3 regions of the Bacillus silvicola genome follow, and region 1 is predicted to be linked to each of the others. Evidence: riboswitches for the same ligand, from Rfam matches in the RefSeq annotation. Region 1 holds a riboswitch; each other region holds the start of a gene.
The links. Region 1 has a riboswitch for S-adenosylmethionine ahead of metK (methionine adenosyltransferase). Riboswitches for the same ligand answer to the same signal wherever they lie in the genome.

Region 1 (8,195 bases):
TTACACCACAAGTCAACGGAGTGGCGAAAACTTTGGAACGTTTAACCAAATATCTCCAAAAAGAAAATATCGCCTATTCTGTTTTCGCCCCTCAGCATACGGCAGAAGATAATTTCGTAGCGAATGTAAATAAAATGAGAAGTATCCCGTTAACAATATTATATCCAGAATGTCGCTTTGCCTTTCCTACTCCGCGCATTAAGCGGGAACTTCTTACCTTTAAACCCGATATCATTCATATTGCTACGCCTTTCAATATGGGACTTTGTGGGTTATATTATGCAAAAAAGTTAAATATCCCGGTTGTCGGTTCTTATCATACTGATTTTGATGCCTATTTACGCTATTACAAAATCGAATTTCTCTCCAATATGCTATGGAACTATTTAAAGTGGTTTCATAGTCATATGCAAAAAAACTTTGTTCCTTCTCCTGAAACATTACATCAATTAAAGAAAAAAGGATTTCAACAGCTCTATATTTGGGGACGTGGTGTAGATTGCACCCTCTTTCATCCCACTTACAATAAAGACCTATTCCGAAAAAAATATAATATTACATCTAAGTATGTCCTTTCCTATATTGGAAGGATTGCTCCTGAAAAAGATATTGATACGCTGCAAAATCTTATCGTTAAATCAGCGCATTCTCTAGACGACATTCATTGGCTCATCGCAGGAGACGGGCCTCTAGCAACAAATTTGCGTGAAGCTGTTCCGAAAACAAATGTCACTTTTACTGGATATTTACAGGGCACGGATTTAGCTGAAGCATATGCTTGTTCTCATGTGATGGTATTTCCATCAGCTACTGAAACGTTCGGAAATGTCGTACTTGAATCATTTGCATGCGGTACACCTGTCATCGGAGCAAATAGTGGCGGGGTTAAAAATATTATTACAGATGGAAAAACGGGAATTCTTTGTCCACCAAAAGATACAGATTCCTTTCTATCCTCCATTAATTCTTTATTGCAAAATGAAGATCAACTTATGCAAATGGGCATAGCAGCTTCGTCTTATGCTAAATCAAAAAGCTGGGATGAGATCTTTCGTGGCTTACTTGACCAATATGAAGAAGTCCTTCAGCACACTGCATCAGAATTACTCGCTTAAACAGAAAAACTCCCTTCAAAGAACGAAGGGAGTTTATTACATGGTCATAAATTTTAGTTTAATAAATGATACATAAGGTTAAATATTGCATTATTTCTATATTTATTATAACAAAAATAAACATAACTAAACAGACTTGTAACAAAAAACCATAAAAATTAATATATGGTTATACAGTATTTTTTACTGTATGGTGATTTTAAGAAATTCCCCTTAAAATCAATTTACTCACATATCTTTATACAGTAATTGTTCCCCAATTTCTGTATATCAAAAAACCTTTCATTCATTTGAAAGGTCTTTTTGAGCCTGCACATATTCTTCTTTCGTATTCACATTTATAAACCAATCTGCGTTCGCTTGTACATCTTCACCGGCAACATATTTCACATTACATTGTGATAAAAGCTGGCCCATACTTCTTTTTTCTTCCTGAAGTAAAGCGTAAATCTTTTCTTTCACGCGATTATGGTACGCTGCAAGTAACGGTTGTTTTCTTCCATTAATAATAGGTACAATCGCATCATATTCATTACTCGTTTGCTCTAGTAAAATGGTAAACCATTCTTGCGAAACATTTGGCGCATCGCAAGGCATAATAGCGTACCAATCTGCTTCTATATATTCCATTCCTGATACAATTCCAGCAAGTGGTCCATTTCCTTTATAATGCGGAATATCTTCTATAACAGGAACTTGTACGAATTGCTCTACTCGCTCTTTTATATCGGAGTGACTAATGACTACAACTTCTTGCAACGCAGTTGTCATCACTTTCACAATATGCTCAACGAAAGTAGTCCCCTTCCAAATCGCTAACGCTTTCGGCTCACCAAATCTACTCGACATACCGCCCGCTAATACAATTCCAGTGTGCTTACTCATTGGCGATGCAGCTCAAATGTAATATGGCCTAATTCCGGTAAAATTAATTTATTCATCGCAAGGCGAACTGCTCCGCTAGATCCCGGCATCGAAAAGACTACTTTACGCCCAATTGTACCGCCAATTGCTCTACTTAACATTGCGCTACTTCCGATATCTTCTAAGTAACTTATCATACGGAACAACTCACCAAACCCGACGATTTCTTTATCTAATAGAACTGACACTGCTTCAATCGTTACATCACGTTTCGTAATACCAGTACCGCCATTTGTTAACACGACATCAACATCTTCCCTGTGATAACCAGCTAACACCGCTTGCTGAATACTTTCTTTATCATCTTTCACAATTTCATAAGAGGTCACTTTATGTCCTGCTTCTATTAATAATGCATGTAACAATTGACCACTCTTATCCGTCTCTTCCGTACGTGTATCGGAAATCGTCACGATCTTGCAACGCACTTCTTTTGGAGCTTGTTTTTTATGTTCAGTTACGCTCATTTTTTATCTTTCCTTTCTTAAAGACTTTTCTTCATTTTATCATACATATCTTTACACAATTATGTATGAAGCCAACGATGCATCATGATACAATATAAGTATATACACCCACAAAAAGGAAAATGAAAATTATTTATACTCCTAGACTTCACATCATTAGCTACTCTTTAACTCCCCTTATATTTTCTACATAGTAGATTTTATTTTAAAACTTACATTATAAAATAATTTGGAGGTTCACACACTATGGAACTATACAAAAAATTAACAACAACATTCATCCTCTTATTCGTCGCTTCCATTACTGTCGGTTTTTCGCTAAAAGGCGCGATTCCATATGCTACATTAATAAGCATTATATTCGCAACACTCTTTTTACTATGCAGTGCATTTTGCGCAGGAAAAGCACGTCAGATAAAGCAATGATTGCATATGTTCCGTAAGAAACCGACAATTTGTAAATCATGTAAAAAGGAAATACAAACGTATGAAAAAGTATATTGAGCTAGACGGAGAAGTGTATTGCAACTCATGCATCCAAATCATAAATAAAACCAAATAAAAAAAGCTTTGCGCACACAGCGCAAAGCTTTTTTTCATATATTATAGACCAGCTTGCTCTTTTAAAGTAGCTGCTTTGTCTGTACGTTCCCATGAAAGATCTACATCAGTACGTCCGAAGTGGCCGTAAGCTGCTGTTTGTTTGTAAATTGGGCGACGTAAGTCTAGCATTTTAATAATACCAGCTGGGCGAAGATCGAAGTTGTTACGAACTAGTTCTACTAGTACGTCTTCAGATACTTTACCAGTGCCAAATGTATCAACTGAAATTGATACTGGTTGCGCTACGCCGATTGCGTATGCAAGTTGTACTTCTGCTTTGTCAGCAAGACCAGCTGCTACGATGTTTTTCGCAACATAACGAGCTGCATATGCTGCTGAACGGTCAACTTTCGTTGCATCTTTACCAGAGAATGCACCGCCACCGTGGCGAGCGTATCCACCGTAAGTATCAACGATGATTTTACGTCCTGTTAAACCAGCATCACCTTGTGGTCCACCAATTACGAAGCGGCCAGTTGGGTTAATGAAGAATTTCGTTTCTCCATCCATTAATTCTGCTGGAACTACAGCTTTAATTACATGCTCTTTTAAATCGCGATCGATTTCTTCCCATGTAACATCTGGATGATGCTGTGTAGAAATTACAATTGTATCTACACGTACAGGTTTACCATTTTCATCATACTCAACTGTAACTTGCGTTTTTCCATCCGGACGTAAGTATGATAAAGTGTCATCTTTACGTACTTCAGTTAAACGACGAGCTAATTTGTGAGCAAGCGAGATTGGAAGTGGCATTAATTCTTGTGTTTCATTACATGCGAAGCCAAACATTAAACCTTGGTCTCCTGCACCAATTGCCTCAATCTCAGCGTCAGTCATTTGACCTTCGCGTGCTTCTAGTGCTTGGTCAACACCCATAGCGATGTCAGCAGATTGCTCATCGATAGATGTTAAAACTGCACAAGTTTCTGCATCGAATCCATATTTTGCGCGTGTGTAACCAATGCCTTGAATTGTTTCACGAACGATTTTCGGAATATCTACATAAGTAGAAGTCGTAATTTCCCCCGCTACCAATACTAAACCAGTTGTTACAGTTGTTTCACAAGCTACACGTGCATTTGCGTCCTTTGATAAGATCGCATCTAAAATTGAATCAGAAATTTGGTCACAAATTTTATCTGGATGTCCTTCAGTTACAGACTCAGATGTGAACAGATGACGTTTTTTTGTCATGTGGTAAACCTCCCTACAGTAATTGTATATATTGTACGGAACTCATCCTTAATTTGCCACAAACTGCGACATACATTTATTCTCCCACACAAGCATACAGAAAAACCTTTCCTACTTTACATAGAGGAAAGGTTTAATTTGCTACTTGCATACTGCTTTTTGCCCTTTGCTCTTATCGTTCGAGACCATTAGCCTCGCACAGGTTTTAGCACCTATTCACCTGTATTTACCACTACAAGTGAGGTTGCTGGGCTTCATCGGGCCTGTCCCTCCGCCAGCTCGGGATAAGAGAGTATCCGTCCCAACCTATACTAAAGAAATGATATTCATTTGTCAATTAATATTCACATTTTCCTGAAAGTTTTTCTCAATACGTATTAGGATGAAATATTAATAAGGAACTAATCCATTCACACAAACAAAAATAAATAAATAGTATACATTATTTATATAATTGTGTTATACTCTTGATGGGGATTACGAGAAATATTTCATTAAATGAAAAGGATGGTATATAAATATGAGTACTGTGAATGTCCAAATTGGTTTACATGAATTATTGAACGGAAGCAATGCACAGATTCAACTAAGTGTTCCGCAATTAGTGGAAAAAGTATTAATGCGAAATGAAGGGAAATTAACTTCTACTGGTGCCGTTTCTGCTTCAACAGGAAAATACACAGGACGTTCTCCTAAAGATAAATTTATTGTGAAGGAAGCATCGGTTGCTGACAAAATTGCTTGGGGAGCTGTGAACCAACCGATTTCTGAAGAACATTTTAATAAATTATATACGAAAGTTTTAGAATACTTAAAAGAAAAAGAAGAGTTATTCGTCTTCAAAGGATTTGCTGGCGCTGACCGCAGCTATCGCCTACCAATTCAAGTTGTTAACGAATACGCATGGCATAATTTGTTCGTACATCAATTATTTATTCGTCCAACTGAAGAAGAATTAGCAACTCATGAATCAGAGTTCACAATTGTTTCTGCACCAAACTTTAAAGCAGATCCAGCAGTTGACGGTACAAATTCTGAAGCGTTCATTATGGTTTCATTTGAACAACGTATCGTGCTAATCGGTGGTACAGAATATGCTGGAGAAATGAAAAAATCAATCTTCTCTATTATGAACTTCTTACTACCTGAACAAGACATTCTTTCTATGCATTGCTCTGCAAACGTAGGTGAAGAAGGCGACGTAGCACTATTCTTCGGTTTATCTGGAACAGGTAAAACAACATTATCCGCTGATCCAAACCGTAAATTAATCGGTGATGATGAGCACGGTTGGTCTGATAACGGCGTATTCAATATTGAAGGCGGTTGCTACGCGAAATGTGTAAACCTTTCTCATGAGAAAGAGCCACAAATCTTCGATGCAATCAAATTCGGTTCAGTTTTAGAAAACGTTGTCATTGATGGTCAAACACGCATCGCTGACTATAACGATACTACTTTAACAGAAAATACACGTGCTGCATACCCTATGCATGCGATTGACAATATCGTACTGCCAAGTGTTGCAGGACATCCAAATACAATTATTTTCTTAACTGCTGATGCATCTGGCGTATTGCCTCCAATCAGTAAGTTATCAAAAGAGCAAGCTATGTACCATTTCTTAAGCGGTTACACTAGTAAACTAGCAGGAACAGAGCGCGGCGTTACATCTCCGCAAGCTACATTCTCAACTTGCTTCGGTTCACCGTTCTTACCACTTGATGCATCTCGCTATGCTGAAATGCTTGGTGAAAAAATCGAGAAACATGATGCGAAAGTATTCTTAGTAAACACTGGCTGGACTGGTGGCGAATACGGCGTTGGTAAACGTATGAACTTAGGTTATACTCGCGCAATGATTCAAGCAGCATTAAGCGGAGAACTTGCAAAAGCTGAAACTGCGAAACACGATATCTTCGGTCTTGAAGTTCCACTTCACGTACCAGGTGTACCTGACGAAGTATTAATGCCTGAACAAACTTGGGCTGATAAAGATGCTTACAAAGTGAAAGCAATTGAACTTGCAAACGAATTCAAAGCAAACTTCAAAAAGTTTGATAGCGTTTCTGAAGATATTATTAACTTAGGCGGCCCAATCGCTTAAGTATAAACTTTCTGTTGGAATAACCCTTTTACTCATATGAATAAGTGTCGTGTAACCGTAAAGTTCCGCGTACTCACCGACAAAACCCAATGCGGCTTAACGGTTACACACACTTACATAAAAAAGAAGCTTACGTGAAAAACGTAAGCTTCTTTCTATATCTTATATAAAGTGAAACTTTAATCTCTTCATCTGTGACTTAGCTCATAAAATTCCATACCAATAACTCATGAAATTACAGAAAATTCATTTTATAATCATTCATTTTTAATTTTTATGATAAATTTTACATATACAGGAAAGGAGGAGGACTATAAAAATTTTTTTCGTACAGGAAAAACTTTATTAAGTTATGGAGCGATCCAAATGTTTTGGGGACTTGTGATGCTTAATGTTAATTTATTTGAGCATACAAGTGAAACGATAAAATACATTATTCTAATTACCGGAATAGTTTGTTGTATTGTATCTAACTTTTTTAAAGAACCTAAGAGTCATACTAATAAGTGATTTACTGTTAACTTAGTGGAAGCAGAAACCTGCATTTTATGCAAAGTTACGCTTCCTGTTGTACTATCCATCCCTGGATCCTCTATTCTATCTAAAAAAGAGTTTTTTTATCTTTTTATCTTTTTTTAGCTCTTTGTTAATTCTTTCTCATCTTTCATACTATAATAGCCTAAATTAACAACAATTAAGAAATAACCGCCCAAAATGCCTACTGCAAATGCCCACATAACCATATGGTGCTCAATTTCGTACATAATCACAGCGCCCAAAATGGCAGCTGCAAAACGATTAAACATACCGAGCGTCGGCGCTTTTGTCTTCTTTACGATACTATCTCCAAGCTTTTCAATTCGTCTCCCTAAAAGCCAAACACAGTACATACTTACAATAAGTCCAATTCCAGCACCTAGAAAATGAGCTGAAAACGGTGTTAACATCCAGCCTAATAACAGAATACCTAGTAGATAATACGATTGAATTTTAAACGATCTTAATGACATACTAATCATGCTGTACCCCTCTTCAGTAGTTTTTATCTATCCAACAAAAGCTGTATAACTCATTTCTTTCGAGTTCATACTACTTAAAATTCATTCCAAATTAAAAACAACATAAACAATGTGTTTATGTTGTTCAAATATTTTCAGGAAATAATATTATACAAGATTTCAAACATTATATTCTCATGATTTGTGACGTTTTTCCAAACATTTTTCGTCCATTTATGAAAAAAGTGATATCAATCTATGAACATACGGATATGATGTAATAAGCACATAAATAAAGGGGGCGTCTAATGATTTATTTTTTAATGGCTCTCATTCACCTCATTATCCCTGCACTTATTGGACTTTCATTGTATTGGTACACGAAAAATCATAGTATTTTCTACGCTGTCCTCGGTGTTCTTCTTCCAGGTATTATTCTTATCACACTCTTCCGTATTCCATTTTTAAACTTAATTCCACTTATTACTGCTATCTTATTTCTCGTCTTCTTACCAAAAATAAAAAAATAGGAAAGCAGATCATAGGTGATCTGTTTTCCTATTTTGATATAGGTTCCCCCGCAGTAGGATGAACTTTTACTTTCTCCGATTTCACAAACCATAGACCGAAGAAAATAATAATTCCACCGATTATTTGTTGAAACGATACATATTCATTTGCCCATATGGCCGCAAATAAGACAGCAACGAGCGGCGTAATATACATATATACCATCGTATGTGATGCTCCAATTTTTTGAATACCAACATACCATATCACT
Region 2 (8,195 bases), on a different contig from region 1:
AAAACTCCTGGTCCATCACTCTACTTAACAAACATTGGATTCTACGTTATACAAAATTGGAAGGCACAGAATTAGGGTTTTGTTTGTTAAGTAGATTCTATGTTGAACGAGCTAACAGCGGAGGGGTTCCTACTGTTAGTCGTTAAACCCAATAATTATTTTACGATTTTTTCAAGCTCCTCAAGTGAAAGATCTACTGAAATTGAACCATCATTCGTTTCTTTCTTAATTGCATCTGTTACTTCTTTTGAATGATACAATTCAATTACTTTTTTCAGCGTTGGATCATCTTTGTCTTTCGTACGAGCTGCGAAAATATTAATATAAGGTTTCGCATTTTCATTCTTTGGATCTTCTAAGAAAATAGGATCCTTCGCTGGATCTAATCCAGCTTGACCAGCAACACCGTTATTAATAACTGAAGCTGCTACATCTTTTAATACACGAGGTGTTTGCTGTGCGATAACCGGTGTAATTTTTAACTTCTTCGGATTTTCAGCGATACCACTTGGATCCCCAAATAGGCCGAAATCTTTCTTAAGCTTTAATAATCCGGCTGCATCAAGAAGTTTTAATGCACGCGCCTGGTTCGTTGGATCATTTGGAATAGCAATTTCTGAACCATCTGGGATTTCATTTGCTTTCTTATATTTTTCAGAGTATAAGCCCATCGGTGCAATTTGCGTTGTACCAACAGCTGTAATATCTAACTTATGCTCCTTTTTAAATTGCTCTAAGAAAGCGATATGCTGGAATGAGTTTAGTTCAATATCTCCATCAGCTAACGCTTTATTTGGCGTTGTGTAATCAGAGAACTCAACTAGTTTAATTTTAATCCCTTCTTTTTCAGCTTTTTTCTTCAAAATTTCCCAAGCGTCTCCATCTGTTCCAGTTACACCGACGCGAACTACTTTCTCTTTCGCTCCTGCACCTGTATCTCCACCTGAGCAGCCGCTTAAAGCTGTAATTCCTACGATCGCTGATAATGCAAATGCTAAAATTTTCTTCATTTTCTTTTCCCCTCTTCCTTTTTATGATCTACGTAAAAAGACTTTTGCAAAGTAGTTTCCTAAATTTTGAGCTATTTGTACGAGAATAATAAGTAAAACAACCGTTACGAACATAACTGACGTATCAAAACGTTGATAACCATATGTCATTGCTAAGTCACCAAGACCGCCACCACCGACAAGCCCAGCAACTGCAGAAAATTCAATTAAACCAACTGTCATAAACGTAACACCTAAGATTAATGGCGCTAACGCTTCTGGCACAAGAATTTCAAAAACAATTCTAATTGGGGAAGCTCCCATTGCTTGCGCTGCTTCAATTATCCCTTTCGGAACAGAAACAAGATTTGTTTCAACCATTCTAGCAATACCGATTGATGCAACTAACGTCATTGGAAAGATTGCTGCTGCTGTTCCAATCGTCGTTCCGATAACACTTCTTGTTAGTGGGCTTAAAGCTACTAAGAAGATGATGAATGGAACCGGACGAATTGTATTAATAATGATATTAAGAATAGAAAAGACCCATTTATTTTCTAAAAAGTTTCCTTTTCTCGTTACATACAATAGTAAACCTAGAGTTATACCAAGAATTATAGCAAATATAAGGGTTACAATTACCATTAAGAGGGTATCCCCCGTCGCATCTAATATGCGGGGCCAAAATATACTCCAATCAACTCGCATGAGCTTCTACCTCCTTCAGCTGCACTTGCAGTCTTAGATGCTGTAATGCTTTTTGAATTTCTGTCTGCTCACCTTGCAATTCTACAAGTAGATTTCCAAATAGCACATTTTGAAGTTCAATAATATTTCCGTACAGTACGTTTACATCGACGTTATAGTTTTTTGCGATATATGATAGTACTGGCTGCCCTGTCTCTTCACCAGTAAATGTTAAGCGATAAATCTGTCCACCATTTTGAATTTTCCCTAGAACACTTTCCGGTAAATGATCATTAATAACAGAACGTACAAAGTTTTGAGTTGTCTTTGTTTTTGGTTGTGTGAAAACGTCAAACAGTTTCCCTTCTTCAATAACCTTTCCCTTCTCCATTACAGCTACACGGTGACAAATTTCTTTCACTACGTGCATTTCATGTGTAATGAGTAGGATTGTTACATTATATTCCCTATTTACTTTCTTTAATAAGTTCAGAATTTCTGTCGTTGTTTCTGGATCTAAAGCTGATGTTGCCTCATCACATATGAGAATATCCGGGGATGTCGCCAGTGCTCTTGCAATCCCAACGCGCTGCTTTTGTCCACCTGATAACTGCTCTGGATAATAGTTTGCTTTATCTTCTAGACCAACAAATTTTAGTAATTCAGTTACTCTTTCTTTTATTTCATTCTTTGGCAATTTCGCTAACTTTAATGGATACGCAATATTTCCAAACACTGTTCTTGAATTAAATAAATTAAAGCTTTGAAAAATCATTCCGATTCTTTGTCTTAATTTCCGTAATTCTTTCGTCGATAATGATGTAATATCTTTATCATCTATTGAAATCGTTCCCGCAGTTGGTCTCTCTAGCATGTTTACTAGACGTAATAACGTACTCTTTCCAGCACCACTAAATCCGATAATGCCAAAAATTTCGCCCTTTTCAACTGATAGCGTTACATCCTCCACTGCATGAACAGATTGCCCACCTGATTCATAGACTTTACTTACATTGTTAAAAGAAATCATTTTCTTCCCTCCTATATGCTGTAAAACTTGAAGTAGAGATTTCGAGGTAAAATAAAAAGTGCTCTCCTTCTTATCACCTATAAAAGATAAGAAGGAGAGCACTTATATGTACTCGTTCACATCTTCTCATCTTCCAAGCTTATTTTAAGCTTGCTGGAATTAGCACGGTATTTAAAAACCCGTTGCTGAGGTATCGTAGGGCCAGTCCCTCCACCTCTCTGGATAAGAGTGTATCGATTTAATTGTCATTTAATTAATTCCCATTATAGAACTCAGAATAATAAGAGTCAATACATTTTTCAGAAAAACATTAATTATTTCTCTATTAAAATTTTTAAATAAAAATCACAATACAATGTTATGTTAAATTCTCCTCCCTCATACTTTTTAAAAGGAGAATCCTCTCTATGAATTGAATAACATTATTTGAATATGAAACTCGGAGGAAGATGAATATATGAAAACAGCCCTTTTGCTCGTCGATATTCAAAATGATTATTTTCCAAATGGAAAGATGGAATTACGTAATCCAGTAGAAGCAAGTGAATATGCTGAACAGCTACTGCAACATTTTAGAATAAGAAACGAACCTATTTTTCATATCCAGCATGTAGCTATAAAAGATAACGCTACTTTTTTCCTACCCAATACAGAAGGTGTCCATATTCACGAAAATGTCCGTCCACTTAGAGAGGAAACCGTTATCCTTAAACATTATCCAAATAGCTTCCGAGAAACCGATCTTCTAGAACGATTACAACGTTCAGGAATTGAGCACGTCGTAATATGCGGGATGATGACCCATATGTGTATTGATGCTACGGTAAGGGCTGCTTTTGATTTTGGCCTTCACTGTACCCTAATACACGATGCTTGTGCTACAAAAGATCTTTCATTTAAGAATGCTACTATACCAGCTGTTTATATTCATAATACAATTTTGGCTAGTTTAAATGGAGTATACGCAAATGTAAGGAGTACAGCAGAGTTTTTAGCGACCTAAAAAAAAACACTCCTTTCAGTGAGCAAAACCGAAAGGAGTGTTCTCTTGTCTAACCATAGATTTTCTTTCAAATTGTATTATACAGGAAATTCTCAAAATGAATACTAAAAAATATGACTAATAAGTCAATTTTTCTCGCTATTTTATTTCTATTTACATGTTTATCCCACTATTAATAGGGTTTAACTAATTCCAAAGAACAAATGGTAATATCCGGTAACCTTTTCTTAATTGAAATTAACTAGCTTCTATTATAGAGAATTTCTCAAAAAGAAAAGATCTTCACAGTCTGTGAAGATCTTTCCTACTATTTCTTATAAAGTTTCAGAAGTAGTTTTTGCTTGCATGTGAAGCGCTAAGTAATCAGGGCCACCAGCTTTAGAGTCTGTACCAGACATATTAAAGCCACCGAATGGTTGATAACCTACGATTGCACCAGTACATCCACGGTTGAAGTATAAGTTACCAACGTGGAAATCTTCACGTGCTTTTTCAATATGGTCACGGTTGTTAGTAACAACTGCTCCTGTTAAACCGTATTCTGTATTGTTTGCAATTGCAAGTGCATGATCAAAGTCTTTTGCTTTACAGAATGCTACTACTGGTCCGAAGATTTCTTCTTTCATTAAGCGAGCATCTTCTGCAACGTCAGCAACGATTGTTGGTTGGATGAACCAGCCTTTAGAATCGTCTCCTTCGCCACCAGCTAGGATTCTACCTTCTTCTTTACCAATTGCAACATAGCTCATTACTTTATCGAATGCAGCTTGGTCATTAACAGGACCCATGTTTGTACCTAATACAGCTGGGTTAGCAACTGTTAATTCTTTTGTTAATTCAACTGCACGATTTAATACATGATCGTATACATCTTCGTGGATTACTGCACGAGAACATGCAGAACATTTTTGTCCTGAGAATCCGAATGCTGATGCAACGATAGATTTAGCAGCTAATTCAAGATCTGCTTCTTTATCAACAACGATTGTATCTTTACCGCCCATTTCAGCGATAACACGTTTTAACCAAATTTGTCCTGGATTTACTTTTGCTGCACGCTCATAAATACGAATACCTACATCGCGTGATCCAGTGAAGCTAACGAAGCGTGTACGAGGGTGATCTACTAAGTAATCACCAACTTCAGAACCGTTACCTGGAACGAAGTTAACTACGCCAGCTGGTAAGCCAGCTTCTTCTAATACTTCCATAAATTTCGCTGCTACTACAGGAGTTGTACTAGCTGGTTTTAGTAATACTGTGTTACCAGAAACTAAAGCAGCTGTTGTCATACCTGCCATAATTGCGAATGGGAAGTTCCAAGGAGAAATGATAACACCTACTCCTAATGGAATGTAAGAGAAACGATTATATTCAATTGGACGGCTTTCTACTGGAATACCATCTTTTAATTTCAACATTTGACGAGCATAATATTCCATAAAGTCGATTGCTTCTGCTGTATCAGCATCTGCCTCATTCCATGGTTTACCTGCTTCTTTTACAAGAATAGCAGAGAACTCATGTTTTCTACGACGAACGATTGCTGCAGCACGGAATAAAATGTCTGCACGCATTTCTGGTTTTGACTTTCTCCAAGTTTGGAATGTTGCATCCGCTACTTGCATTGCTTTTTCAGCTAATTCACGGCTTGCTTTTGAAACGCGACCAACAAGTTCCTCTTTATTTGCAGGGTTTACAGAAACAATTTTGTCTTCTGTAGTGATCTTTTCTCCCCCGATAATTAATGGATAGTCTTGTCCAAGATAAGATTCTACTTTCTTTAAACCTTCTTCAAACGCTAATTTGTTAGCCTCTACTGAAAAATCTGTAAATGGCTCATGTTTGTATGCTACTACCATTTTTTTAGCCTCCCCTTAGAAAAACGTTTACATTTTACAACATTATTCTACACGATAATTTAGATTTATTCAAATATTCCTAGACTTATATTTTAAAAATTAATTAATTTTTAAAATATAATAAAAAAAAGAGATTCATACATACGTATGAATCTACAAAATATGAGTATATTCCAAAACATTTTTCCCTATTAACAAAATAGTAACTAATAAAAATAAAGTCCTTACATATCCAACACCTTTTTGAACCGCAAACTTCGATCCAAAATAAGCACCTAAAATCATTGATAACCCCATAATAATACCGTATTCAAAATGAATCACATCTAAAAATAAAAAAGTAATTAAAGATACGATATTACTAACGAAATTCAATAGTTTTCCAGATGCTGCCGCTTGAATAAAATCCAAACCAATTAATAAAAATGCAAAAATTAAAAAGGATCCTGTCCCCGGTCCAAAAAATCCGTCGTAAAACCCTATCATTAAAATAACAAAGAAAAACATTAATGTTTTCCCTTTTGTCATCTTTTTATAGGTAGATGCACTTCCCCAATCTTTTTTCGCAATAATATAAATGGAAATAAAAACCAACATCACAAGTACTAGTGGACGCAAAATATCAGGCGGAATAAACTTTACTACTAAGGCACCTGCGACTGCTCCAACAATAGTTAATGGGATTAACTTTCCTACAATTCGAAAATCAACCTTACCTGATCGAATAAAATAAATTGTACTCGTAAGCGTCCCCATCGTTGCAGCTAATTTATTTGTTGCGATTGCCGAAGCTGGTGATAAACCAACAAACATAAGTGCAGGAAGCGAAATTAACCCTCCTCCTCCAACAACCGAATCAATAAAAGCAGCTAAAAACCCGAATGCAATTAATAAAATAATGACTTGAAAGCTTAGTTCTTCCATGATTTTACCCCTTACCCCTTTATTTGTAACATTTAAAATTATAACAAAATTTTTCGAGAAAAAAAGCTGTTCCTTTATAGAAACAGCTTTCATCTTTAATCTAAAATTTTCACAAGTGGTTCATCTTGCTTCGCTTCACGTATAATAATTGCTTCTGGGCGTTCCACTGATTTAATTGTTACTTGTACTTTCATATAATTCGGGAAGTATTGCATAACAAGTCCAGCTACATATTGTGTAAAACCAATGACTTCAGCTTTCCCATTGAATTGGACAGGAATATCGAGCTTCATTTCTTTTAATTCATCATCTCTATACATTCCAGTACCAATAATAGCTGTATAATCGCCTTGGAAATACTCACTTAATTTTGATTTAAAGTTTGACACACTTGCAAGATCTTCACGTTTATTATCCGATTTCGCTTGTTCAGACGGGAACAAATAGTATTTCTCATTGATCGGCTTCCAATCCTCAACCGTTTCACTGCCTTTTTCTACCTTAGCATAAGAAACAAAATTCCCTGGTACAAGCGAAGACTTTGGACCTTGACGATAAATTGCAAATGTAACCGGAACATCTTTTATTCCAGGCTTTTTTTGCTGCATGACTTTCAAGATTTCTTGTGCCATTTTTTTCCCTTCAGCTAACATTTTTTCTTGCTCGATTTTAGCCTCACGCGGATAACCATGCTCTTCCTCGTAATAATGAACCGAATTCATCGCTAATCCAACTACAACACCATCAGGCTCAGTACCTTTATCACCATTTTGTAAGTAATAGTCATGTTCTAAAATATTTGAGATATACATTGGATTTTTTGTATTTTTTACTTCTAACGATTCTGATCCTTCACCTAAGGCAGGATTCAACCCTATATTTGGAAATTTGACCGCATCTTTTTTCAACTTATCCTCTAGCTCTTTTTGTTCAGCATCTGTACGCTTTCTTTTCACAAGCATTTGAATCATTTGTGTGTCTAAAACGTCTCCACCTTTAAAGAAATAATCTTTCGTGCTAAATGATTCTTTCGCAATGCGCATTAGTCCCGTTTCAAATTCATCTATATCTAGACGATTGTTCAAACTTTGTCCAACTAAACCACGTGCACGACCTGGATCAAATGGAAATGTTGTCTTATAATATTCATCCGAAATGGAATATTTTGAGATAACCGCTTGCTCTTTCGCTTTCCCTGATTTCTCAACTGTTTTTTCATCTTTGTTAGAACCCATGCTACACCCACTTACAAGTAGGCTAAGACTTAATACCGCTAACGCTATTTTTTTCATCGTAAGTTTGCACCTCTTACTTATTCAGCTCTTGTAAGAACCTCTCTTCATTCCAAACTTCAACATTGTGCTTCTCTGCTTGCGCTAATTTCGAACCAGCAGCTTCACCAGCAACAACTAAATCCGTACTTTTACTAACACTTCCTGTTACTTTTCCACCAAGTGCTTCAATCTTTTTCTTCGCTTCACTTCGCCCCATAACTTCTAGCTTACCTGTTAAGACAACCGTTTTTCCTGCAAAGTAAGATTCAACATTTTGTAAATCTGCACTTTTTATACCTTTGTATGTCATGTTCACGCCATACTCTTTAAACTGTTGTAATAGCTCTAATACGTCTTCATTATCAAAATATGTTACAACGGATTGAGCCATTTTTTCACCAATCTCATTAATTGTTTTTAGTTCTT
Region 3 (8,195 bases), on a different contig from region 1:
CTAAATAAAAACAAATAAAGTTATGTAAAACTCGCTTTCCAAAAATGAACACATTCTTGTTAGGGTGTTTTTGCCCATCTCCCGAAAAAGGGCGTTTTTAAATAAATTTTATGGTACCTTGCAATAAACAATAGCGTGTGGTAAATTATTACAAATGGCGTATTATTTACTGTTAGGTACTGTTTAATGAATAGTACCTAAACACTCAAGAAAGGAGTGATTGTTCATTGAATGTACAATTTAAAAAAGGTGTCTTGGAACTGTGTGTTCTTGTGTTGTTGGATAAGCAAGACCGTTATGGTTATGAACTTGTTCAGGAGATTTCAGATCAAATCCAGATATCGGAAGGTTCGATTTATCCACTGTTACGACGATTAACCAAGGAAGAGTATTTTACGACATATTTGCAAGAATCAACAGAAGGGCCGCCGCGTAAGTATTATAAGTTAACTGAGAAAGGTAGGGAATACCTTCACGAATTGCTGACAGAATGGAACGAGTTTTCTAATGGAGTCAATCAATTAATCAAAGAAGGAGCGGGCAAATGAATAAAGAACAATTTTTGAAACAATTAAATACCTCATTAGTAAAGCTTTCGCAAGAGGAACGGCAGGATATTTTACAAGATTACGAAGAGTATTTCGCGATTGGGATGGAAAAAGGAAAAACGGAGCAGGAAATTTCAGCATCCCTTGGAAATCCGAAACAAATTTCCAAGGAACTAACGGCATCTTACCGTCTTGATCAAGTCGAGCAAACAACTTCTGCTGTAAATGTAATGCGAGCCACTTGGGAAGTTATTGGTTTAGGATTTTTTAACTTAGTAATTGTATTAGGACCTTTTATTGCGTTGGTAGGGGTTGTTATTGCAGGATGGGCATCAGCGATAGCCTTCATTCTTTCCCCGTTTGTCGTACTTATTACTCTGGTTTTGGGCAACTTTCTATTCTTTGATTTGTTCGTCGCATTAGGTCTTTGCGGAATTGGATTTTTTATTGCAATGGGGATGTATATCGCTACAAGTGCTTTAACTAAGGGGTTTATTCGTTATTTGAATTTTAACATTTCTCTTGTGAAAGGTGGTTTGAAAAATGATTAATATTAAAAAATTATCTATTATTGCACTATCCCTGTTATTAATCGGTATAGTAGGGGGCCTGTTTACATTTTCTCAAGTGATGAATAAGGAAACGAATATAGAGAAAAAATCGATTTCAGATGAGGTAACGGATGTAGATGTCATCGCTCAAAATGCAACTGTTGAAATCATCCCAACGACAGGTACGGATACTAATATAGAGTTAGAATCAAAAGAAGTGAAAGCTTCTAAGCTGAATCTTTCTGCAAATGTGGAAGGAAAGAAACTTACGGTTACATTAAAAGAACAAAGCTCCTTTAACATTGGTTTTCATATTCAATCGTTACATTTAAAAGTGTATGTGCCCAAGAAATCTTATAAGTCGTTTGTCGTTAAAAGTGCTAATGGAAAAGTAGAAATGGCTGAATTGGACATAAAGAGTCTGAACGTGGAATCACAAAATGGCCAAATTGACTTAAAAGATATCATATCTGAAAAGGTTGAAGTGAATTCTGCTAATGGAAGAATAGAACTTAATAATGTAGAGGGAAATCTGATAGGGGACTCGAACAACGGAAAAATTTCCCTTGTCACAAAAGACTTGGATCGGAATATTCAATTGAAAAGTCGCAATGCGAAGATTATGATTAAAACAGATAAGGAGCCAACCAATACAACCTTTGATGTTCATAGTAATAATGGGGGAATCGATATTCTCAATAAATATAAAGGAAATGTTGTTATTGGTAAAGGTGAAAATTTAGTTAAACTAAATTCAAATAATGGGAAAATCGAGATAATAAAATAGCAACAAAGCGAGAAAAAAGCTGATTCCATTGGAATTGGCTTTTTCAGTTAAGCAGTCATTTAAAAATGCATAGGTCCATAGAGCGAAAAAAGGAGCTTCCCTTGTGAGTGTAGAGTTCCCCCTTAATCTTGCTACCAATAACGATAATTATGTAAATGAGCTGTCCATATGGGCAGCTCATTGTATTTTTTGCTTAGCGTGTTTTTTTCCAAAATGCTGGCGGTACCCTATTGCCAGCAAGGTAAGAAATTCGTAGTTACATAAAACGAAATGATGAGCTAAATTCTTATAAATCACTAGCCTTAGAGAAGTGATTTTTTCGTTCTGGGGCATTTGTTTTTCTTAAGTTGATGGATGTGGGGTCACCATACATGCCCATCAACTTAAGAGTGGAAACACAATGAACTTTCGTTCGTATAAACGAAAAAACTCTTAAAATATTTTGTGTCCTTAAAAACGAGCATACCAAATAAACCTAGATAGGTATCGTTTTTAAAAATTATGCAGCTTTCTTTTGTTTTCTCAAACCATTATGCCCATAGACAACACCTAAAATATCAAAGACTGTTTTCTTCTCGTATCGATGAGATTTCCGGCCATTCTTCTGGAGTAAGTGGAACAGGCGGATTAGAATCTTTGTTATTTCTTGGGTGTTTTGCTGTATGGTTCGATATAAAATGTGTAAATGATCTTTAATCATTTCAATTGCTTTATATTCACTTAATTCTTGTTTCTTTTTTTGTAAAAGAAGTTGGCGCATTTTAAACATCGTAGAGGAGCACAGGAAAATAGCGATTAGCTTTCCATATAGCTGGAACTCTAATCTCTCCTGTTTTACAAGACGATACTGGTCTATTTTGAAGAGTGATTTCCATGTTTTAAAAACAATCTCTATTTGCCAACGCAACGTATACAACTCATGTATTTGTTCCATCGGAACCCATTCCCAAGGTGTATTTGTCACATATACGTTTAATCCCGCTATCATTTTACTTTTCTCTGAGTATGTTCTATTTTGTGATTTTTCTTTCTCTGCTATCTTTTCTCGTCGTTTTTGAAGTTGCTTTTCTGTTAATCGATTAAAAATAACACGTGCAAACAGTTGTTGTTTATCTCCAATATAAGCATTTTTTAGTTCAAATGTTTCCCCGGATTGTAACTGTTTCAAAATCTGTTTCGCATTGATTTGTATGTATTCTGATTGTTTCTTAATAGCACCATTTTTAAAGTATTCTGGGTTTGGATTTTCCACATATATATTTGTGTTTAATTTTAAACGAGAAATATAGTATGTACCTCGTTGGTCCATTTGATCTAAGTCTTCCAATGAAAAATAGCCTAAATCACGTATACATAAATCTCCTGGTCTTAAGGTATCTAAACATTCTGTACCAAATGTTTAATTATTATTTTTCCCTGGTCCAACTTGAAAATTAAGAAATTGCCCACTATGCAAATCATATTCCAATTGAATTTTAATTCCAGCTGTTTGAGCGCATCCTCCAGAGCCTGGATATACATTCTCTAAAGTATTTGGTACTTGAAATACAGTAGCGTCTAGGATACGAATTCGTCCAAAATAGGAAAAAAGTTGATTAAAAATTTGAGTTTGTTCACATATTTTTTGTTGTAACAGTAAAGAAAAAATATGTTTTAAAAACAAAACTGCTGTAGCATTTAAACGTTTATTTAAGCCCTCAGGGCTAAGTAAAGTGCCTGTCGCTGCATGAAGCCTACTACATAATCGAACCAAGGAATCACTTGCCACCCGTTGACTAATCCAAATGCAAATAGCAGATAAGTCTGATCCAGAAAGCTTACGTTTTCGCTTTATAAATCCTATTTCTTTTGCAAGTTCTTCTAAGAATACAGGTGTAACATATCGTTGTAGTTCTTCTGCAAATGGTAGTAATTCATCTTGAATCGAGAGATTCATAAGAAAACATCATCCTTTCTCATTTAGCTTGTTTAGAAAGGATAACGTTTTTTGATATTTGAGGGTATTAAAATTTCCTGAGTTGATGGTTATGTATGGTGACCCCATAGGCAAAGAAGTAAGAAGATATTTAGAAGTGCATCAAATTTTGAGGAAGTGCTTGTGAACCCTATCATAAATAAATGAGGTTTTGTATGTTCGATTTTTAAATAATACCCAAGAAGGAGTGGGTTGCAGTTATGGTAATACTCTATTTTTTTGTATTTCTATAATAGGTAAAATTTCAAAAAAACAGAATTATCTTGACAGTTATTGAATGGATTGATAAGGTTATAAAAAAATATTTCTTATCCAGAGAGGTGGAGGGACTGGCCTTATGAAACCTCAGCAACAGGTCTGCTTAAGTAGACACTGTGCTAATTCCAGCGGGTGATAATCCTGATAGATGAGAGCTTCCGTTTTTATTTGTCAGTAGCGCCCTCTTTTTTAGAGTGCGTTTTTGTTTTTTCTGGATAGTAACTAAAGGAGAGTAGAAATGGAGAACAAAAATGGGCAAGAATTTCAAAGGAAAATGCAAGCACGTCATTTAGTCATGCTATCACTTGGTGGGGTGATTGGAACTGGCTTATTCTTAAGCCCGGGTTACACTATTCAACAAGCTGGCCCGTTTGGAACAATTCTATCCTATCTGATTGGTGCGCTAGTGGTTTATCTAGTTATGCTATGTTTAGGAGAGCTTTCCGTACATATGCCTGAAACGGGCGCATTTCATAGTTATGCAGTTAAATACATTGGACCGGGTACAGGGTATACAGTAGCCTGGTTGTATTGGTTAACTTGGACTGTTGCTTTAGGTTCTGAATTTACAGCCGCAGGATTACTTATGAAGCGATGGTTTCCATCGATTGATGTTTGGGTATGGAGTGCTCTTTTTGCCATTTTGATCTTTGTATTAAATGTCCTGACTGTTAAATTTTTCGCCGAATCCGAATTTTGGTTTTCATCGATAAAGGTTATAGCTATTGTGATTTTTATTGTTTTAGGAGTAGCGGCAATGCTAGGGTTTCTTCCGATGACTCATTCAAAAGCAGCACCATTCTTTTCTAATTTTACAAGTGGAGGTTTATTTCCTCATGGTGCTACGGCCATTATAATGACCATGCTTGCGGTTAATTTTGCTTTTTCGGGAACAGAATTAATAGGCATTGCAGCTGGAGAAACAGCGAACCCTGAAAAAATGATACCGAAGGCCATTCGAACTACTCTGTGGAGATTGATCATCTTTTTTGTAGGAACGATTGTTGTTTTATCTGCGTTATTGCCTATTTCCGATGCAGGGGTATTAGAGAGCCCTTTTGTTGCAGTTCTAGAACGAATTGGGGTGCCATATTCAGCTGACATAATGAATTTCGTTATCTTAACAGCCATTTTATCTGCGGCAAACTCAGGCCTTTATGCCTCTTCTAGAATGCTTTGGTCGCTTGCTAATAAGAATACGATATCCCCGATTTTTGGAAAAATGACGAAGCAAGGTGTTCCAATCAACGCCGTCATTTTCAGCATGGTGGGTGGAGCTTTGGCTTTGCTCTCAAGTATTGTGGCACCAGATACTATCTATATCGTACTTGTTTCCATTTCCGGTCTAGCAGTAGTTGTAGTTTGGATGAGTATTAGTGCTTCCCAGTTCCTATTTCGCAGACAATTTTTGAAAGAAGGAAATTCTGAAAAGGACTTGATTTATCGCACACCACTATATCCATTAGTACCAATTGCTTCTTTTATCCTTTGTCTGGCATCGTGTATTGGAATTGCATTCGATCCAACACAGAGAATTGCCTTATATTGCGGCATACCGTTTATTTTGTTTTGCTATGGAAGTTATTATCTAACAAAAAATCTAAAAAAGAGGGGCGTAGATTATGTCGAACAAAATCAACCCAATTGATGCTATTTTATCCCAACATTCCATTATGCTTCTTGACGGAGCATTAGCTACAGAATTGGAGGCGCATGGATGTAATTTGGACGATCCCCTTTGGTCGGCACGTGTGTTACTAGAAAATCCGGAACTAATTTATCAGGTTCATTCGGACTATTTTCGTGCTGGAGCGGACTGTGCCATAACAGCAAGCTATCAAGCTACTATTAGTGGTTTTTCCGCGCGTGGAATACAAGAACAGGAAGCTTTGGAATTAATTAAGAAAACGGTGTTACTTGCAAGAAGGGCAAGAGATGATTTTTGGAAGGAAAACACGCAAACGAATAGGCCTAAACCATTGGTTGTTGCATCAGTTGGGCCGTACGGGGCTTACCTTGCAGATGGTTCAGAGTATGTAGGCAACTATGGTGTGACAGATAAAACATTAGCAGACTTTCACCGTTCGAGAATGTCAGCGTTAATCGAAGCAGGTGCAGATCTATTGGCATTTGAAACGATCCCTTCCCTGCAAGAAGCAAGAGTATTAGATACATTATTGCGTGAGTTTCCAGAAACATATGCTTGGCTTTCCTTTTCGCTAAAAAATGAGAAAGAGATTAGTGAAGGTATGAAACTCGTGGAGTGTGCACGAGTTTTTGAGAAAAGTGAACAAATTGTAGCGATAGGCATCAATTGTGCGCCAGTAACCGTTGTGACTGGTGCAATCCAAGAGTTGAGGGCAAACACCAAAAAACCGATTATTGTTTATCCGAACTCGGGTGAAACTTATAATCCAGAATCAAAAACATGGCATGGTCATGAACAATGTAACGGGTTGGATATTCAATCCGAAGAATGGTACCAAGCAGGTGCACGTTTAATAGGTGGATGCTGCAGAACGACACCTTATCACATTGAGGAGATATCGAACAAGTGGCGTTCTTCCGAGTTTTTCTATTCGAACGAAGCAAAACAGTAATGTAATGGATGATAATCTATCTTTGTGTGTATTTTCATGATTTTGCTTGTTCAGGAATCTACAGTTACGTCTATTGGCACAAAATGTCTTTTCAGAGACACAAATGTGGATGGTAGCCTCGGGAATCCAGTGGACTTTTGGGTACCTTAGGTATGGAAAGGAATCAGGGAAAATAAAAACCGCTAGTTTAATAGATATGGTAGACAACATGCTGAATCTTTTAATGAAGATGTAGTTGATCCAATTGAAGGTGAAGGGGACTATTTATTCGTAATTAAAGTTAACGAAGAGGTTAATTTAGCTATTCAAAAAATAGTTCAATAACTATATGAAAATTTGTTGTGGTAAAAATCCTTGTTGTAGTAGTAAATGTGGTCATATTGTTGTAAAAAAGGATAGATGTAAACAGGTATACTCTCCTGTTCATCTATCCTTTCCTTTTTACCTTATAAAATGTGTGACATTATATTCAATCGCTTGAACTACCCCCACTTTCACTTCGTTTAGAAGAGGGGGATTCCTAAGTAAAGAGTTCTATCGAACTCTAATTTATTAGGCTATCTCCACAGTCCTTGCGGTTAGAAGCCTTATCGCTTCATTCTTTAGATTGATACTTGCGTTAATATCCCTATCATGGTGTGTACGACAAGAAGGGCAGTCCCATTTACGTAGGTTTAGATTTTTAACGTCTTTGTTTTGATATCCACAACAAGAACATAATTGGCTTGAAGCAAATGTTTTCGATACAACAATGACTTGTTTGCCGTACCATTTTGCTTTGTATTCCAACATAGTTCGAAACTGAGACCATGATACCTCACTAATTGCTTTTGCTAACTTATGATTCTTTAACATATTTGATACTTGCAAATCCTCTATACCGATAACATCGTGGTTTTTGATGATTTCAGTCGAGATTTTGTCCAAGTAATCTTTTCTAGCATTCGTCATGTATTCATGAATTCTAGCTACTTTTACTCGTTGTTTATTCCAACGAGAAGATCCTTTCATTCTTCTAGAAAGAACACGCTGTGCTTTTGCCAACTTCTCTTCTAATGATCGAAAAAACTTCGGATTTTTATAGGTAGTTCCATCTGACAAAATGGCGAAATCTTTTAGTCCCACATCCATTCCAATGTAAGAGTTTGTTTTCGGAAGTTCTTGCACTTCTGTTTCAACTAATAATGACACACAGTATCTGCCAGAAGGGTTCCGTCTAACTGTAGCATTTAAAATACGTCCTGTTACTTCACGACTTTTGGCAAATCGAACAAGACCTAATTTTGGCAATTTTATTTTGCTTCCTACAACGGCAATGTTTTCATTTGTTTGTTTTGTGGTATAAGATTGTACGTTGTTCTTCTTAGATTTGAAACGCGGGGCATTGTTTTGTTTTTTAAAAAGGCGTGTATAAGCATCCGCAAGGTTGCGAACAGACGACTGAATCGCGATACTATCCACTTCTTTTAGCCAAAC

Region 2: another riboswitch for S-adenosylmethionine. It lies ahead of ACP6L7_RS26605 (methionine ABC transporter ATP-binding protein); the one in region 1 lies ahead of metK (methionine adenosyltransferase).
Region 3: another riboswitch for S-adenosylmethionine. It lies ahead of mmuP (S-methylmethionine permease); the one in region 1 lies ahead of metK (methionine adenosyltransferase).

The regions. Positions count from the first base shown of each region.
Region 1 is NZ_JBNGVC010000012.1:1,667,348-1,675,542, forward strand. It holds gene ACP6L7_RS20675 (glycosyltransferase family 4 protein) at 1-1,115, shown strand, start outside; gene ACP6L7_RS20680 (molybdenum cofactor guanylyltransferase) at 1,398-2,000, opposite strand; gene ACP6L7_RS20685 (MogA/MoaB family molybdenum cofactor biosynthesis protein) at 1,997-2,506, opposite strand; gene ACP6L7_RS20690 (hypothetical protein) at 2,753-2,932, shown strand; gene metK (methionine adenosyltransferase) at 3,110-4,309, opposite strand; SAM riboswitch class I at 4,479-4,600, opposite strand; gene pckA (phosphoenolpyruvate carboxykinase (ATP)) at 4,830-6,416, shown strand; gene ACP6L7_RS20705 (hypothetical protein) at 6,693-6,926, shown strand; gene ACP6L7_RS20710 (ATP synthase subunit I) at 7,052-7,435, opposite strand; gene ACP6L7_RS20715 (hypothetical protein) at 7,723-7,944, shown strand; gene ACP6L7_RS20720 (DMT family transporter) at 7,973-8,195, opposite strand, start outside.
Region 2 is NZ_JBNGVC010000013.1:868,771-876,965, forward strand. It holds gene ACP6L7_RS26595 (MetQ/NlpA family ABC transporter substrate-binding protein) at 156-1,010, opposite strand; gene ACP6L7_RS26600 (methionine ABC transporter permease) at 1,032-1,697, opposite strand; gene ACP6L7_RS26605 (methionine ABC transporter ATP-binding protein) at 1,687-2,706, opposite strand; SAM riboswitch class I at 2,830-2,935, opposite strand; gene ACP6L7_RS26610 (cysteine hydrolase family protein) at 3,164-3,709, shown strand; gene pruA (L-glutamate gamma-semialdehyde dehydrogenase) at 4,024-5,571, opposite strand; gene ACP6L7_RS26620 (TSUP family transporter) at 5,725-6,495, opposite strand; gene ACP6L7_RS26625 (CamS family sex pheromone protein) at 6,591-7,787, opposite strand; gene ligA (NAD-dependent DNA ligase LigA) at 7,804-8,195, opposite strand, start outside.
Region 3 is NZ_JBNGVC010000017.1:20,687-28,881, reverse strand. It holds gene ACP6L7_RS31620 (PadR family transcriptional regulator) at 228-548, shown strand; gene ACP6L7_RS31615 (HAAS signaling domain-containing protein) at 545-1,099, shown strand; gene ACP6L7_RS31610 (DUF4097 family beta strand repeat-containing protein) at 1,092-1,886, shown strand; partial or broken gene ACP6L7_RS31605 (IS4 family transposase) at 2,386-3,822, opposite strand; SAM riboswitch class I at 4,167-4,274, shown strand; gene mmuP (S-methylmethionine permease) at 4,358-5,767, shown strand; gene mmuM (homocysteine S-methyltransferase) at 5,742-6,719, shown strand; gene tnpB (IS200/IS605 family element RNA-guided endonuclease TnpB) at 7,272-8,195, opposite strand, start outside.